Regions from separate parts of the Diaphorobacter sp. J5-51 genome, predicted to be linked through region 1. Evidence: predicted binding sites of a transcription regulator. Region 1 holds the regulator's gene; the other holds the start of a gene.

Region 1 (7,546 bases):
GTCTATGACCACCCCTTCCAGTGGGGCAGCAAGCGCACCGGGCCTGACCTGCACCGCGTGGGCGGCAAGTACAGCGACGAGTGGCACCGCATCCACCTCGTCAACCCGCGCGACGTGGTGCCCGAGTCCAACATGCCCGCCTATCCCTGGCTGGAGAAAAACGCGGTGGACCCCGCCAGCGTGGCACCGCGCATGAAGGCGCTGCGCACCGTGGGCGTGCCTTACACCGACGAGCAGATCGCCAAGGCCGGTGACGAGGTGAAGGGCAAGACCGAGATGGAAGCCCTGATTGCCTACCTGCAGGTCATGGGCCGTGCGCTCAAGTAAGCCCGACAACCGTTAGCCAAGGAGAAACACCATGGACGTTACTTCCATGCGCATTGTCGTCACGCTGGCTTCGATGGCCTGTTTTGTCGGTATCTGGGTTTGGGCCTACAGCGCCCGCAACAAGACCCGGTTCGATGAGGCGGAGCAGCTGCCGTTTGATCAAGATTGACCCCCACCAGAACGAGAACACCTCATGAGTGATTTCACCAGCAACTTCTGGTCGCTCTTTGTGACCACGCTGACCTTGGTTGGCATCGTCGGCTGCGGCATCCTGCTGTGGATGACCGGCCGTAAGAAGGTTTCGGCCACGGCCGACAACACCACGGGCCACGTCTGGGACGAGGATTTGGTCGAAATGAACAACCCCCTGCCGCGCTGGTGGGTGTGGCTGTTCGTCATCACCATCGTCTTTGGCCTGGGCTACCTGGCGGCGTACCCCGGCCTGGGCACCTATGCGGGCAAGCTGGGCTGGACCCAGCTGGGCGAGTACGAGGCCGAGATGAACAAGGCCAAGACCGAGCTGGAGCCGCTGTATGCGCGCTTTTCGGCCATGAAGCCTGAAGACATGGCCAAGGACCCGCAGGCCATGGCCATTGGCGAGCGCCTGTTCATGAACAACTGCGCGCAGTGTCATGGTTCCGATGCCCGCGGCAGCAAGGGCTTCCCCAATCTGGCCGATGCCGATTGGCTGCATGGCGGAACCCCCGAGAAGATCCGCGAGACGATCGAGAAGGGCCGTGTCGGCAACATGCCTCCGCTGGCCGCCGCTGTGGGCTCGCCCGAAGACGTGCGCAACCTGTCGCACTACGTGCTGAGCCTGTCGGGCAGCCCGCACGACTCGCTGCGCGCCTCGCTGGGCAAGTCCAAGTTTGGCGTCTGCGCTGCCTGCCACGGCATGGACGGCAAGGGCAACCAGGCCCTGGGCGCGCCCAACCTGACCGATGACATCTGGCTGCACGGCTGGGGCGAGGCCACGATCACCGCCATGATCAACAACGGCAAGGTCAACGAAATGCCCGCCCAGGCCGGCAAGCTGACCGAGGCGCAGATTGGGGTGCTGTCGGCCTATGTCTGGGGTCTTTCCGGGCGTCAGCAGGCGGCGGCGCAGTAACGCTGTAACCTGACACTTGTAGAGCACTGCACCTTCACCATGACATCATCCAGCGAGAAGCCCCCGCGCAAGGTCATTCCCATCACGCCGGTCGCCGCCGGGGATTCGTCCCAGGCGGAGATGGTGTCGCTGTACGAGGCGCAGAAAAAGATCTACCCGCGCTCCATCAGCGGCCTGCTCTCGCGCTGGCGCTGGGCCATGGTGTTCCTCACGCAGCTGGTCTTTTATGGCCTGCCATGGCTGGAATGGGGGCAGCGCCAGATGGTCCTTTTTGACCTGGGTGCGCGGCGGTTTTACATCTTCGGGCTGGTTCTTTACCCGCAGGATTTCATCTACCTCACGGGCCTGCTCATCATCTCGGCGCTGGCGTTGTTCCTGTTCACGGCGGTGGCAGGGCGGCTGTGGTGCGGCTTTACCTGCCCGCAAACGGTCTATACCGAAATGTTCATGTGGATCGAGCACAAGATCGAAGGCGATCGCAGTGCCCGCCTGCGCCTGGACCATGGCCCCTGGACCTTTGAAAAAATCCGCAAGAAATTCCTCAAGCAGGTGGTGTGGATTGCGGTGGCGCTGTGGACGGGCTTCACCTTCGTGGGCTACTTCGTGCCCATCCGCGAGCTGGGCGCCGAGCTGCTGGCCTTGCAGGGCGGCTGGCAGATCTTCTGGGTGCTGTTCTACGGCTTTGCCACTTACGGCAACGCGGGCTACATGCGTGAGCAGGTCTGCAAGCACATGTGCCCCTATGCGCGCTTTCAAAGCGCCATGTTCGACCGCGACACCCTGATCGTCAGCTACGACCCCGAGCGCGGCGAGCCCCGAGCCCCGCGCAAGAAGGACATCGACTACAAGGCCCAGGGGCTGGGCGACTGCATCGACTGCACGCTGTGCGTGCAGGTCTGCCCCGTGGGCATCGACATCCGCGATGGCCTGCAGTACGAGTGCATTGGCTGCGGCCTGTGCGTGGATGCCTGCAACACCGTGATGGACAAGATGCAGTACCCGCGCGGGCTGATCCGTTTTTCTACGCAGAACGGTGTGGCCAAGCGCTGGAGCCAGTCGCAGATGCTGCGGCGCGTGCTGCGGCCCCGCGTGCTGATCTACACCGCCGTGCTGGTGGCGCTGTGCGTGGCCATGCTGGCCAGCCTGGTCACGCGCACACCGCTGAAGGTGGACGTGGTGCGGGACCGCGCTGCGCTCTCGCGCATCGTGGCAGGTGGCAAGCTGGAGAACATTTACCGGCTGCAGATCATGAATGCCACCGAAGGCCCCCAGCGCTACCGCATCAGCGCACGCGGGCTTGAGGGGCTCGCTGTGGCCTCGGACGCCGAGGTCGAGATTGCCGCCGCCGAGTCCCGCTGGGTGGCGGTGCGGCTGCAGATACCGTATGGCACGGTGCCGCCGGGCTCGCACGCGGTGCAGTTTGATGTGCAGGCCCTGGGCAGCGCCGCCCATGTGACGGAAAAGTCCGTGTTCCTGGTGCCGCGCTGAGCCTGTTTTTTTTGCCACTGATTACCAGGAGTTCACCCCGCCATGCCTGCAAGCCCTACTCTGGAGACCACGCCTGAGCCGTGGTGGAAGTTTGGCCATGTCTGGCTCGTCATTGCCGGGCCGGTCATCGTCATCATTGCGGGCTTTGTCACCCTGTGGCTGGCCGTGTCGCGGCCCGACCCGGTGGTGGCCGAGGACTATTACCGCCAGGGTATCGAGATCAACAAGACGCTCGAAAACCCCGAAAAAAGCCTGGCCCCGGCCATGAAGGGCCGCAACCACGCGGCCACGCCCGTGCAGGACCAGCCGCGCTGAGCGCGCCCCCGGCAGGAGACCGCAAGCATGTGGACGCAACGACTGATGTGGATTGTCTGGCCCGCCTTTTTGACGGCGTGCGTGCTGGAGATGCTGGTGTTTGCCATGGTGGACCCGGAGGACCTGCACTGGTTTGGCCAGCCGCTGGCGCTGTCGCGCCTGGGCGTCTATACCGTGGCGTTCTTTGTGTTCTGGGCGGTGTCCATGGGCTCTGGCGCGCTGACCGCGCTGCTGGCGATGTCGTCGCGGGAGCTGAACCGCGACCAGGTGCCGGGCGACGACGACCCGACCGCCTGAGCCTGTCCCTGAGCCTGTCCCTGAGCCTGTCCCTGAGTCTGCCTTAGTGGCAGGCCTGCTGGCTGTTCACGATGCCCTTGAGCGCATCCGTATCCAGTATGCGCACGTGGCGCTGCTTGACTTCGACAATGCCTTCTTCCACGAACTTGGAAAACGTGCGGCTGACGGTTTCCAGTTTCAATCCCAGGTAGCTGCCGATCTCTTCGCGTGTCATGCGCAGCACCAATTCGGATTGTGAGAAACCCCGGGCATGCAAGCGTTGTACGAGATTCAACAGGAATGCGGCAAGGCGTTCCTCGGCACGCATACTCCCCAGCAACAGCATGACCCCATGCTCGCGAACAATCTCGCGGCTCATGATCTTGTGCACATGGTGCTGTAGTGCCGTTACTTCGCGCGACAACTCTTCAATACGATCGAAAGGCATGACGCATACTTCGGCGTCTTCAAGCGCTACCGCATCGCAAGTGTGACGGTCGCTCACGATGCCATCCAGGCCGATGATCTCGCCCGCCATTTGAAAACCCGTCACTTGGTCGCGACCGTCTTCGGTGGCGACACAGGTCTTGAAGAATCCGGTGCGGATGGCAAAAAGGGATGTGAAGGGTTCACCGTTCCGGAAAAGCGTGCCGCCACGCTTGATCTTGCGTCGTACAGCAACAATGTCATCGATGCGCTTGAGTTGCTGGTCGTCCAGACCCACGGGCATGCACAGCTCACGCAGATTGCAGTTTGAGCAGGCAACTTTGATGGTCTGGAGATTCGTATGCATGGGAACCCTGTTCATGGCTTGAGCTTACCTCTGAACGGCTGGGAGACATGGAATGCCGTAGGCCGTTGGACGACTTTGAGCCGAAGTCAAATTGTCGCCACAAGGACCTTATGGGCGCTTGATCAACGTCAAGGACTCATGGGGGACTCTACGGCACAGTGATGTGAAAGTGCAAGGAATCCCGTCATGACCGTTGTTACAACAGAGCTCCTGCGTCGCTTTGACGTTCCAGGGCCGCGCTACACCTCTTATCCGACTGCTGATCGCTTTGTCGAAGCCTTTGGAGAGCGGGAATACATTCTTGCGCTGCAGCAGCGTCGCGTGGGTTCGGTAGCCAAGGCGATGCCTTTGTCGCTTTATGTCCACATCCCGTTTTGTGAATCGCTGTGCTATTACTGCGCGTGTAACAAGATCATTACTCGGCATCCAGAGCGGGCAGAGGTCTACTTGCGTTACCTCAGCCGTGAAATCGACCTGCATACGGCGCACTGCGGTGTGGGTCAGCATGTGAGCCAGCTGCATTTCGGCGGAGGCACGCCTACTTTTCTGACGGATGACGGTTTGCGCGAACTGATGGGCATGCTGAGGCGCAGTTTCGTCCTCGTTCCGGGGGGGGAGTACTCCATAGAAGTGGACCCTCGGACCGTGGATGAAGCGCGGCTGGGATTGTTGGCGGAGCTGGGTTTCAATCGCCTGAGCTTTGGCGTGCAGGATTTCGACCCTGAAGTACAAAAGGCCGTGCACCGCATTCAGCCTGCCGAAAAGGTGTTCGCGTTGGTCGATGCGGCTCGGAAGCTCGGGTTTGAATCGGTGAACGTGGATTTGATCTACGGGCTGCCGCGCCAGACACCGGAGTCGTTTGATCGCACCTTGGAGCAGGTAGCCGAGCTGCGGCCAGACCGGATCGCGCTGTATGCGTACGCTCACTTGCCAGAACGCTTCAAATCGCAGCGACGCATCATCACGGCCGAGTTGCCCATGGCTTCGGCCAAGGTGTCCATGTTGGCCCGGTCACTTGATGTGTTCCAAGAAGCCGGCTACGTCTACGTGGGCATGGACCATTTTGCGCTGCCAGACGATGCGCTGGCGGTGGCCAAGCGGCAAGGCAGGCTGCACCGCAACTTCCAAGGCTATAGCACGCAGCCCGATTGCGACCTGATTGGTCTGGGCGTTTCTGCCATCGGGCGCGTGGGCGCTACTTACAGCCAAAACGTGAAAACGCTGGACGAGTATTACGACTGCATTAACCAGGGGCATTTGCCTGTGGTGCGCGGGCTGGCGTTGACCAAGGACGACTTGGTGCGTCGCGCAGTCATCATGGCGTTGATGTGCCAAGGTGAGTTGCTGTTTGAGCCGTTGGAACAGTCTTGGCTGATTGATTTCCGCAGTTATTTCGATGCGGAATTACAGCAACTGCAAGAAATGGCGGCTCAGGGCTTGGTGAAAATCAGTGATGAGGGCGTTGAAGTTACGCCCATGGGGTGGTATTTCGTGCGCGGCGTGGCCATGGTGTTCGACAAGTATCTACAGGCTGACCGCAACCGCGCTCGCTTTTCCCGGATTATTTGACCCATGCTGTGGACGCTGGCCACGACGGCCTTCCTGATGGGGTTGATGGGAGGGGCACACTGTTTGGCGATGTGTTCTGTTCCCTGCGCGGCGCTTACGGGGCTGGGTGGCACGCCGGACGCCACCCACACCATTCAATGGGCGTCCCGTCGCGGAATCTTCCAACGGGTAGCGCAGTTTCACGTGGGGCGCCTGATCGGTTACGGCGCCGCAGGGGCGGTGGTTGCGCTGGCCATGGAGCAACTCGCATGGCTGGGGCAAAGCACCTCGGCATTGCGCCCCCTTTGGACGCTGATGCACGTGCTCATCCTCGCGTGGGGCGGGATGATGATGGTGCAAGCGCAGCAGCCGTTGTGGGTTGAGCGGGCGGGGCGTGCTGCCTGGGCGAAGGTCAAGCCCTTGGTCTCTCGGCCTGGCGGGCTCCTGACCGCGGGTGTGGCCTGGGCGCTCCTGCCATGCGGCCTGCTGTATACCGCACTGTTGACTGCCGCACTCAGCGGAAGCGTGCTCCGCGGAGCCTTGTGCATGGTCCTGTTTGGCGTGGGAAGCGGTGTATGGCTGGTGCTGGGACCGTGGACATTTGGCCGCATTCGCGCTTGGATCGGCGTGAAGGGTGGGGCGTGGGTGTCTCGGCTGGCAGGTGGCGTGCTTTTTTCCCTGGGTGCATGGGCGCTATGGATGGAGGTTGTCCATGGGCAGCCGGCGCCGTGGTGCGTGCCCTGAAAACAGCGTTTTTTGGAACCACAGCGGCTCTGCGAAGCATGCCGTGGCAAGCGAATGGTGCAAACCGAGACGCTCAGGCGTGACGTATCGCTGTCAGATCTCTACCAGCGGAAGTGACGAGTCTGTTCTCATCGACGTGGAGAAATCCAGCTACGCATCGCTGCCTTACTGGATGCGCCATCGTGCGTATGAGGGCGCGCTGCGTGTCGGCGTGATTGCCGAAGGACTGGGAAACGCCCGAACCACGCCAGGATATTTGCCATCGGTGCGACGACTACCAAGGTCTGCTCTGTGCCTTGCAGATGGGTGGGTTGCGCGCGCTGGCCGCGGAGCGCCGGATTTTCTGAGCAGGTATTGAGGTCACTGGCACTCACCCGGAGCGAGGGCGCAAGCGATTACCGGAGAAAAGGTGTCTGCGAATGCCGCCGGACCGGCATCCTGAACCGGGGGTTCAGGTGGGCGAGGGCAGCCAGGCGTTGGGTTCATCTGACGCGAGATGATCACGCTCACCGGGCGATGTACCAAGCCCGTGCTCAATGAGCATTGGTTCAAGGAAATATAAAGCCCGGCAGCACCGCAGACATGTTCATTGTAGTGGGCTGCCCGTGTGCGGCCAGGGGCCAGGCTTTTGCCGTAATGGTTATAGGAGGCGCCCATCCTCGCCCAGCGCCTCGTCCAGGCGCAGGAGCAACTGCTGCACGCGCTCATCGCTGTCGTGCACGTGCGGCGCGACCGGGGTGGGGGCCATGCGCGCAGGGGCTGAGGCGGCTGCCAAATCGGCGGCTTCGCGGTCGGCGATCTCGAAAGCCAGGTTGAGGGCCGCCAGCACGGCGATGCGCTCGCGCGCGCGTACTTTGCCCGCGTCACGGATGCGCGTCATGGCGGTATCCACGCGCTCGACCGCCTCCAGCAGGCGCGACTCCTGGCCGTCCGGGCAGGCCAGG
Region 2 (7,546 bases), on a different contig from region 1:
GGACCGCAGCGGCCCGGCGCTGGCCGATGCGCCGCGCAAGGAAGCGGTGGCCAGCACGGCCGTGTACGACGCGCTGGACAAGGGCGCCGATGCCGACGTGGCGCGCATCATCCGCGCCAACCTGGGCACGCTCTGAGCCGACGCGCATGACCGCACCCGCGCACACCCCGCCCCCGCCGCTCACCGGCAGCGCGCGCGCCTGGGGCACGCTGGCCCTGTCGGCGGCCACGTTCATGAACGTGCTCGACACGTCCATCGCCAACGTGTCGCTGCCCGCCATCGCGGGCGACCTGGGCGTGAGCCCCACCCAGGGCACCTGGGTGATCACCAGCTTTGCCGTGGCCAACGCCATCGCGGTGCCGCTCACGGGTTGGCTGTCGCAGCGCTTCGGGCAGGTGCGCCTGTTCGTGGCGAGCGTGGCGCTGTTCGTGATCGCGTCGCTGCTGTGCGGCCTGGCGCCCAACATGGCGCTGCTCATCGCCGCGCGCGCGCTGCAGGGCTTCGTGGCGGGGCCGATGATCCCGTTGTCGCAGTCGCTGCTGCTGTCCAGCTACCCGCGCGCGCTGGCGGGGCTGGCCATGGCCATGTGGTCCATGACCACGCTGATCGCGCCGGTCATGGGGCCGCTGCTGGGCGGCTGGATCACCGACAACATGACCTGGCCGTGGATCTTCTACATCAACGTGCCCGTGGGCATTGCCTCGGTGCTGGTCACCTGGGCCATCTTCCACCAGCGCGAAACCGAGCGGCGCGCGCTGCCCATCGATTCCATCGGCCTCGCGCTGCTCGTGATCTGGGTGGGTGCCATGCAGGTCATGCTGGACATCGGCAAGGAGCACGACTGGTTCGAGTCGCCCTGGGTGGTGGCCTGCGGCCTGGTCGCGCTGGTGGGCCTGGTGGCCTTCGTGGTCTGGGAGCGTGGCGAGGACCACCCCGTGGTGGACCTGGCGCTGTTTCGCATCCGCAATTTCTGGGCCGGTGCGCTGGCCACCTCCGTGGGCTACGGCCTGTTCTTCGGCAACGTGGTGCTGCTGCCGCTGTGGCTGCAGCAGTACATGGGCTACACCGCCACGCAGGCCGGCGAGGTGATGGCGCCCGTGGGGCTGCTGGCCATGGTGCTGTCGCCCCTGGTGGGCAAGAACATCGCCAAGGTGGACCCGCGCCGCTTTGCCACGCTGGCCTTCCTGGTGTTTGCGCTGGTGCTGTGGATGCGCTCCAATTTCAACACCCAGGCAGACCTCGCCACCATCATGGTGCCCACCATCATCCAGGGCGTGGCGATGGCGTTCTTCTTCATCCCGCTGGTCACGATCACGCTGTCGGGCATTGCGCCCGACCGCATCCCGGCGGCCTCGGGGCTGTCGAACTTCATGCGCATCACGGCCGGCGCGGTGGGTACGTCCGTCACCACCACGCTGTGGGAGCGGCGCGCCAGCCTGCACCATGCCCAGCTGACCGAAGGCCTGCACCAGGGCCACCTGCCCTTCACGCAGGCGCTGCAGGGCCTGCAGGCCGGGGGTCTCACGCCCGAGCAGGCACTGGCCCAGGTGGAGCGGCTGGTGAACCAGCAGGCCTTCATGCTCGCGGCCAACGACATCTTCTATGCCTCGGCCCTGCTGTTCCTGCTGCTGATCCCACTGGTGTGGCTGGCCCACCCCACGCGCGCTGCCAGCGGCAGCGCCGACGCCGCGGCCGGTGCGCATTGAGCGGCGATGTCGATGCGAAAACGCTATCAATAATCTAGCTGCTAGCGCTTACCAGGTGGGCGCTAGCAGTGATTTTCTCTATAAATCTCAGCCGACGTGCCGTGCCAGGAAGGCGAGCGTGCGGTCGCGCGCGGTCATAGCGGCGGCCTCGTCGTAGCTGGCGCGCTGGTCACAGTTGAAGCCGTGGTCCGCCGCGTACACGTGCACCTGCGCCTCGGGGTGCGCGCGGGCAAAGGCCTGCACGCTGTCCAGCGGGATCCACTGGTCGCGCTCGCCAAAGTGCGCCAGCACCGGCACGCGCGGCTGGCGCGCCACCTCGGCGGGCGTGGTCATGCCGCCGCCGTAGTAGGGCACGGCCGCGGACAGCCCCTGCAGCATGCAGGCCGCGCGCCAGGTGAGCAGCCCGCCCCAGCAAAAGCCCACCACGCCGACCTTGCAGTCGCTGTGCCGCGCGGCATAGTCGATGGCGGCCTGGATGTCGGGCATCACGCCCGGCGCGGGCAACCCCTCCACGGCGGCCTTGAGTGCCCGGCCGACCTTCATGTCGGCATCGCTGTAGCCCAGGTCCACGCCCTTTTGCACCCGCGCGAAGGTGGACGGCGCCACCGCCAGGTAGCCGCGCATGGCCAGCCGGTCGGTCACGGCGCGGATGTGGGCGTTGACGCCGAAGATCTCCTGCAGCACCACCACCGCGCCGCGCGGCGCGCCGTCGGTGCGCGCCACCCAGGCGGGGGCCGTGAATCCGTCGCTGGCGGTAAGGTCCACCCACTGTCCCATGTCGTGTCTCCTGAGGCGTTGAGCGAAGGGAATGCAGGCGCGTGGACGATACGCGTCAGCGCCGCAAACCTGTTCCAATGCGCCATTCTTGCAGGAGTCACCCGTACATGGACAAGATTGTTCTGATCACCGGCGGCAGCCGGGGCATCGGCGCTGCCGCCGCCTTATTGGCCGCGCAGCGCGGCTGGGCCGTGGCCATCAACTACCTGCGCCACGCCGAAGCCGCGAACGGCGTGGTGCGCCAGATCGAGGCCGCGGGCGGGCGCGCCATCGCGGTGCAGGCCGATGTGGCGGTGGAGGCCGACGTAGTGACTTTGTTCGAGACCGTGGACCACCGCCTGGGGCGCCTCACGGTACTGGTGATCAACGCGGGCGTGGTGGACCGCCCTGCCCGCGTGGACGAGATGCACGGCGAGCGCCTGCGGCGCATGTTCAGCATCAACGTGCTGGGCGCCTTCTACTGCGTGCGCGAGGCGGTGCTGCGCATGAGCACGCGCCATGGCGGTGCCGGTGGCAGCATCGTCAACGTGTCCAGCATCGCGGCCCGGCTGGGTGCACCCCATCAGTACGTGGACTATGCGGCGTCCAAGGGCGCGCTGGACACGCTCACCATAGGCCTGGCGCACGAGGTGGGCGGCGAGGGCATCCGCGTGAATGCCGTGCGCCCCGGCCTGATCGACACCGATATCCACGCCAGCGGCGGCCTGCCCCACCGCGTGCGCGACCTGGCAGGCCAGGTGCCCATGGGGCGCGGCGGCACGCCCGAGGAAGTGGCCGAGGCCATCGTGTGGCTGATGTCGGACGCGGCCAGCTACACCTCGGCCACGCTCATGGACATTGCCGGGGGCCGCTGATGGACTTGAAGCCGCTCATCACGCTGCTGGCCATCGTGAATCCATTGGCCATCGTGCCGTTCTTCATCCACTACACCAGCGGTTTCAACGCCGCGCAGCGCCGGCGCACCATCCAGGTGGCGGCGTTCAGCGCGTTCTGCGTGATTGCTGCCTGCGCACTCATCGGCCTGCAGATCCTGGACTTCTTCAACATCTCGCTGCAGAGCTTCCAGGTGGGCGGCGGCATGCTGCTGCTCATCAGCGCCATGAACATGCTCAATGCCCAGCCGGCCGAGGCCAAGCCGCACACCCACGAGCTGGAGCAGGGCGCCGAAAAGGCGGCTGCTGGCAGCAGCATCGCCGTGGTGCCGCTGACCATCCCGCTGCTCACGGGGCCGGCGGCCATGTCCACCGTGGTGATCTACGCCGACCGCGCGCAGAGCATCTGGCAGCACCTGGCGCTGGTGGGCTACGGCGTGGTGGTGGGCGCGGCCACGGCGCTGTGCTTTGCACTGGCCGAGCCCATCGAGCGCGTGCTCGGCAAGACGGGCATCAACGTGATGACGCGGCTCATGGGACTGATCCTCGCGGCGCTGGCCGTGGAGGTGATGGCCGACGGGCTGAGCAAGCTGTTCCCGGTGCTGGCCGCGCGTTCATAGCGGTCAGGCCGTGGCCTCGATGCGGTTGCGCCCCGCGTGCTTGGCACGGTAAAGGCAGCGGTCCACCGTTTCCAGGAACCGCTTGGAGTCATCCTGCGTGCCGGGCAGGGCCGTGCCCATGCCCACGCTCACCGTGAGCTGCTGGCCCAGGGGCGAAGCCGCATGGACGATACCGGCGTGGGCCACCTCCTGCATGCAGCGCTGCGCCACCGCGCGCGCGGAAGATGCATCCGCGCCGGGCAGCAGCAGCACGAACTCCTCGCCGCCGTAGCGCGCCAGGCAGTCGCGCGGGCGGTGGGCGGCCTGCTGCAGCGCGCGGGCCACGCGCCGCAGGCACTCGTCGCCCTCCACGTGGCCGTACTGGTCGTTGTAGCTCTTGAAGAAATCCACATCGAACATCAGCAGCGACAGCGGCTCGCCGGTGCGCTGCGCCTCCTGCCATTCGCGCTCGTACACCGCGTCGAACTTGCGGCGGTTGTTCACGCCCGTGAGCCCGTCGCGGAATGACAGTTCCTGCAGCTCCTGCTGCAGTTGCAGCAGCTGGTGTTCGTTCTGCTTGCGCTCGGTGATGTCGAACATGAAGCCCACGAGCGACACCACATTGCCCTGCAAGTCGCGCACCACATGCACCACGTCGCGGATCCACACGTAATCCCCACCCGTGGTGAGCGCGCGGTAGTCCGCCTCGTGGTCCACGCCCGACTGGGACTGCGAAATGCAGAAGTTGACCACCCGGTCCCGGTCGTCGGGGTGCATGCGGTCGGCCCAATCCTGCACGGTGCGCCAGCTGGTGGGCTCCCAGCCCAGCAGGTCCTCGATCTGCGGCCCGATGTAGGCAAAGGTCGCCGTGGCCCAGTCGATCTTCCACGGAATGGCGCGCGTGGATTCGAGCAGGGTGCGATAGAGCGCGCTTTCGGGTGGTTCATGCGGCGTCATGGGGGCTCCGGCTGGCCGTGAAAACGCAGCAAGCTTAGCAGGGCGACGCGACAGCGGCCGTGGCGGGCGCGGGACGCCACGCCGCGCCACTCCGGCACAACCTGTCGCCAAGCGCCACACGCACCCGGCGCGGCGCCGCACCGCCCCAGTTTTGCAGTTCTGCTGAGCCGGCCGATCGTTCAGGCCACGGCGGCGGGCTGGGCGGGGGTGTCGTCACCCGAAGAGCAGGCCCCACCGCAGCCGTGGATCAGATCGTCGGGCAGCGCGCCCGGCTTCTGCACGCTGCCCGTGGCGGGGTCGAAGCCCACGCGGCGCAGGTGCTGGGCGAGGGACGCGTCCATGGCGTCCGTATGCTGGGGGAACCATACGGCCAGCTCTGCAGCCATCTCGCGCAGGACATGCAGCTCGCCCTGGCGCGCGCGGTCGGTGCCCTCGCGCATGATCTTGAGCACCACCTGGTGCTGCGTGCTGTGGCAGTTGCCCGCGGCAAAGCGGGTGGCCTGCATCCAGCGGTCCTCCTGGGCGAAGTGGGCGTCGGTGTGCGCCACCAGGTCTTCCCAGGCACCGATAAGCGCCACGTCATCGGCGCTCTCCACGGCCTGCAGCAGTGCCACGAATTCCTGGTGCGTGTGGTCCATCTGCGGCAGATCCAGTGCGAGTTCCTCGGACCATTGCAATGCGGCCATGGGCGGTCTTTCCTTCCTGTGCGGCGTTGTGAAGCGGCGCGAGCTTAAGAAAAACCGCCACCGGCGGTATTGACACATGTCATGTCGGTGCCGCTCGTGGGGACAAAAAAAGCCCCGCCAGAGGCGGGGCTGCACGTGTTTGCCGGTTTATTGGCCGTGGGTGCGCTTGGCATCGGCCACGCACTTGTCCTTGGCGTCACCGCTCATGGTGTCGCAGCGCTCCTTCGCAGCCTTGTAGTTGGCTTCGCGCTGGGCCTCTGCGGCGTCCTTCTTGGCCTCTGCGACATCGGCGCGCTTCTCGGCGGTGGAGTCGGCGGGCTTGGCCTGCGCGCGCTGCACCTTGGCGTTTTCCTTGGCGGCCACATGGGCGGCCTTGGCGTCCTTCACGCAAATGTCCTTGGCGTCGCCCTTCTGGTCGTCGCATTTTTCCTTGGCCACTTCATAGTCAGCGTCGGCACGGGCCTCGTTCACGTTGTAGGTGGCCTTGTCGCTGGGCTTGTACTGGGCTTCCAACTCGGCCTTGGCCACTTTCTCGCGGCCCTTGGCCTCCTTCATGCAGACGTCCTTGGCGTTGCCCTTCAGGGTGTCGCACTGCGCCTTGGCGGCCTTGTAGTCAGCGCCGATGCGGTCCTTACCGGCGTTGTATTCCTCCTTGGTCATGGCCATGCCCGAAGTGGCCATCAGGGCAGCGGCCGCCAGGGCCAGCAGATTGCGTGCGTTTTTCATGGAATGTCCTCCAGATGAATGTGATGGAAATTGGATCCCGCAGGGCGCGCGAGTCGTGCCCCTGCGGCGCGTTGCGTCAGTCGTAGCGGAAGTCGGGGTTGCGCTGTTCCCAGCCCTTGAGCTGTTCCTCGGCTGCCTCCCGGGCCAGCCCGTGGCGCTCCTGCAGCTTGCCCAGCAGCTGGTCGCGCTTGCCGGCGATGACGTCCAAATCGTCGTCGGTCAGCTTGCCCCATTGCTCCTTCACTTTGCCCTTGAACTGCTTCCAGTTGCCTTCAATGCGGTCTTCGTTCATACGTCACTCTCCTGTGGCGGTTGTTGAGGGATCGCCTGCCTGGCCCCTGTACGGCGCCGGGCATTGCGAGGCGATGAATGGACTCTAGGCAGGTGCCCGGCGGCAGCGCGTCGGTGCGCGCACGCAAGCCGCGTCAGCCCAGGGCGACAGCGGCACGTAGGCCTGCGCCCCGTCGCCGGTGCGCGGTGGGCAAAAAAAAGAGACATGCGCAGCATGTCTCTGGGGGTGGGAAGGGCGCAGGCGCTCAGCGGCCGGACTGCTCCACCCATGCGGCCAGTTCTTCGGCCACCTGGGCCGCCGCATCGGCCAGGGCCTTGGCGCCGCCGGCGGCATCGGGCGTGGCGGCATCGCGCCGCGCCACGAACACCCGCTGCGCGACCAGCGTCTCACCCGCAGTGCTCGCGTCGGCCAGCACGGCGCGCACACGCACCAGGCCGGCGCTCACCTGGGGCGCGCCGAACACATGGCTGAACTCCTCCAGCTCCAGGCGCAGCACGCTGGGCATGCGGCCGCGCTCCAGCAACACGGCCATGCCGTCGTCGCCTGAGAGCACCGCGCGGCGCTGGCCCAGGCGCTCGCGCACCGCCTGGTGCAGCAGCACGGCGGGCGGCAGGCTCCAGCGCGCCTGGGTGTAGGGGCGCAGTTGCTGGGCGTTGGTATAGGCCAGCCGGTACAGCAGCGCGGTGCTGCCCTCGGGCAGGCCCGTGGCGGTCACCTCGGCCAGCGCGATCGGCGGCAGCGGCGCGCTGGCCGCGGGGCCCGGCGCCTGCAAGGGGCCGGGGCCGAAGTCGTACACATCGGCGCGCACCGGCGGCTCGGGGAGGATGGAGCAGCCCGCCACCAGGGCCAGGGATGCTAAGCAAAATATGGCCTTAGCGCTTATCTGATAAGCGCTAGCAGCTATCTTTTTGATAGTCATCATAGGGTCCTT

What was found. The regulator FNR, encoded in region 1, switches genes on or off when oxygen is low (the NO sensors DNR and NnrR bind a similar motif). The targets are predictions, from matches to a motif close to TTGATNNNNATCAA.
Region 2: OX89_RS09210 (hemerythrin domain-containing protein) is a predicted target of FNR. The motif match lies at 5,667-5,680, and genes of this name have one in related genera.

What each region holds. Positions count from the first base shown of each region.
Region 1 is NZ_JSYI01000085.1:22,872-30,417, forward strand. It holds gene ccoO (cytochrome-c oxidase, cbb3-type subunit II) at 1-327, shown strand, start outside; gene OX89_RS12065 (cbb3-type cytochrome c oxidase subunit 3) at 359-496, shown strand; gene ccoP (cytochrome-c oxidase, cbb3-type subunit III) at 521-1,438, shown strand; gene ccoG (cytochrome c oxidase accessory protein CcoG) at 1,478-2,926, shown strand; gene OX89_RS12080 (FixH family protein) at 2,969-3,241, shown strand; gene OX89_RS12085 (hypothetical protein) at 3,269-3,538, shown strand; gene fnr (fumarate/nitrate reduction transcriptional regulator Fnr) at 3,582-4,325, opposite strand; gene hemN (oxygen-independent coproporphyrinogen III oxidase) at 4,497-5,879, shown strand; gene OX89_RS12100 (sulfite exporter TauE/SafE family protein) at 5,883-6,602, shown strand; gene OX89_RS12105 (cell division protein ZapA) at 7,243-7,546, opposite strand, start outside.
Region 2 is NZ_JSYI01000070.1:36,372-43,917, reverse strand. It holds gene OX89_RS09240 (efflux RND transporter periplasmic adaptor subunit) at 1-136, shown strand, start outside; gene OX89_RS09235 (DHA2 family efflux MFS transporter permease subunit) at 147-1,706, shown strand; gene OX89_RS09230 (dienelactone hydrolase family protein) at 1,794-2,483, opposite strand; gene OX89_RS09225 (SDR family oxidoreductase) at 2,591-3,337, shown strand; gene OX89_RS09220 (MarC family protein) at 3,337-3,975, shown strand; gene OX89_RS09215 (sensor domain-containing diguanylate cyclase) at 3,979-4,911, opposite strand; gene OX89_RS09210 (hemerythrin domain-containing protein) at 5,091-5,597, opposite strand; gene OX89_RS09205 (hypothetical protein) at 5,745-6,323, opposite strand; gene OX89_RS09200 (CsbD family protein) at 6,400-6,615, opposite strand; gene OX89_RS09195 (ABC-type transport auxiliary lipoprotein family protein) at 6,860-7,537, opposite strand.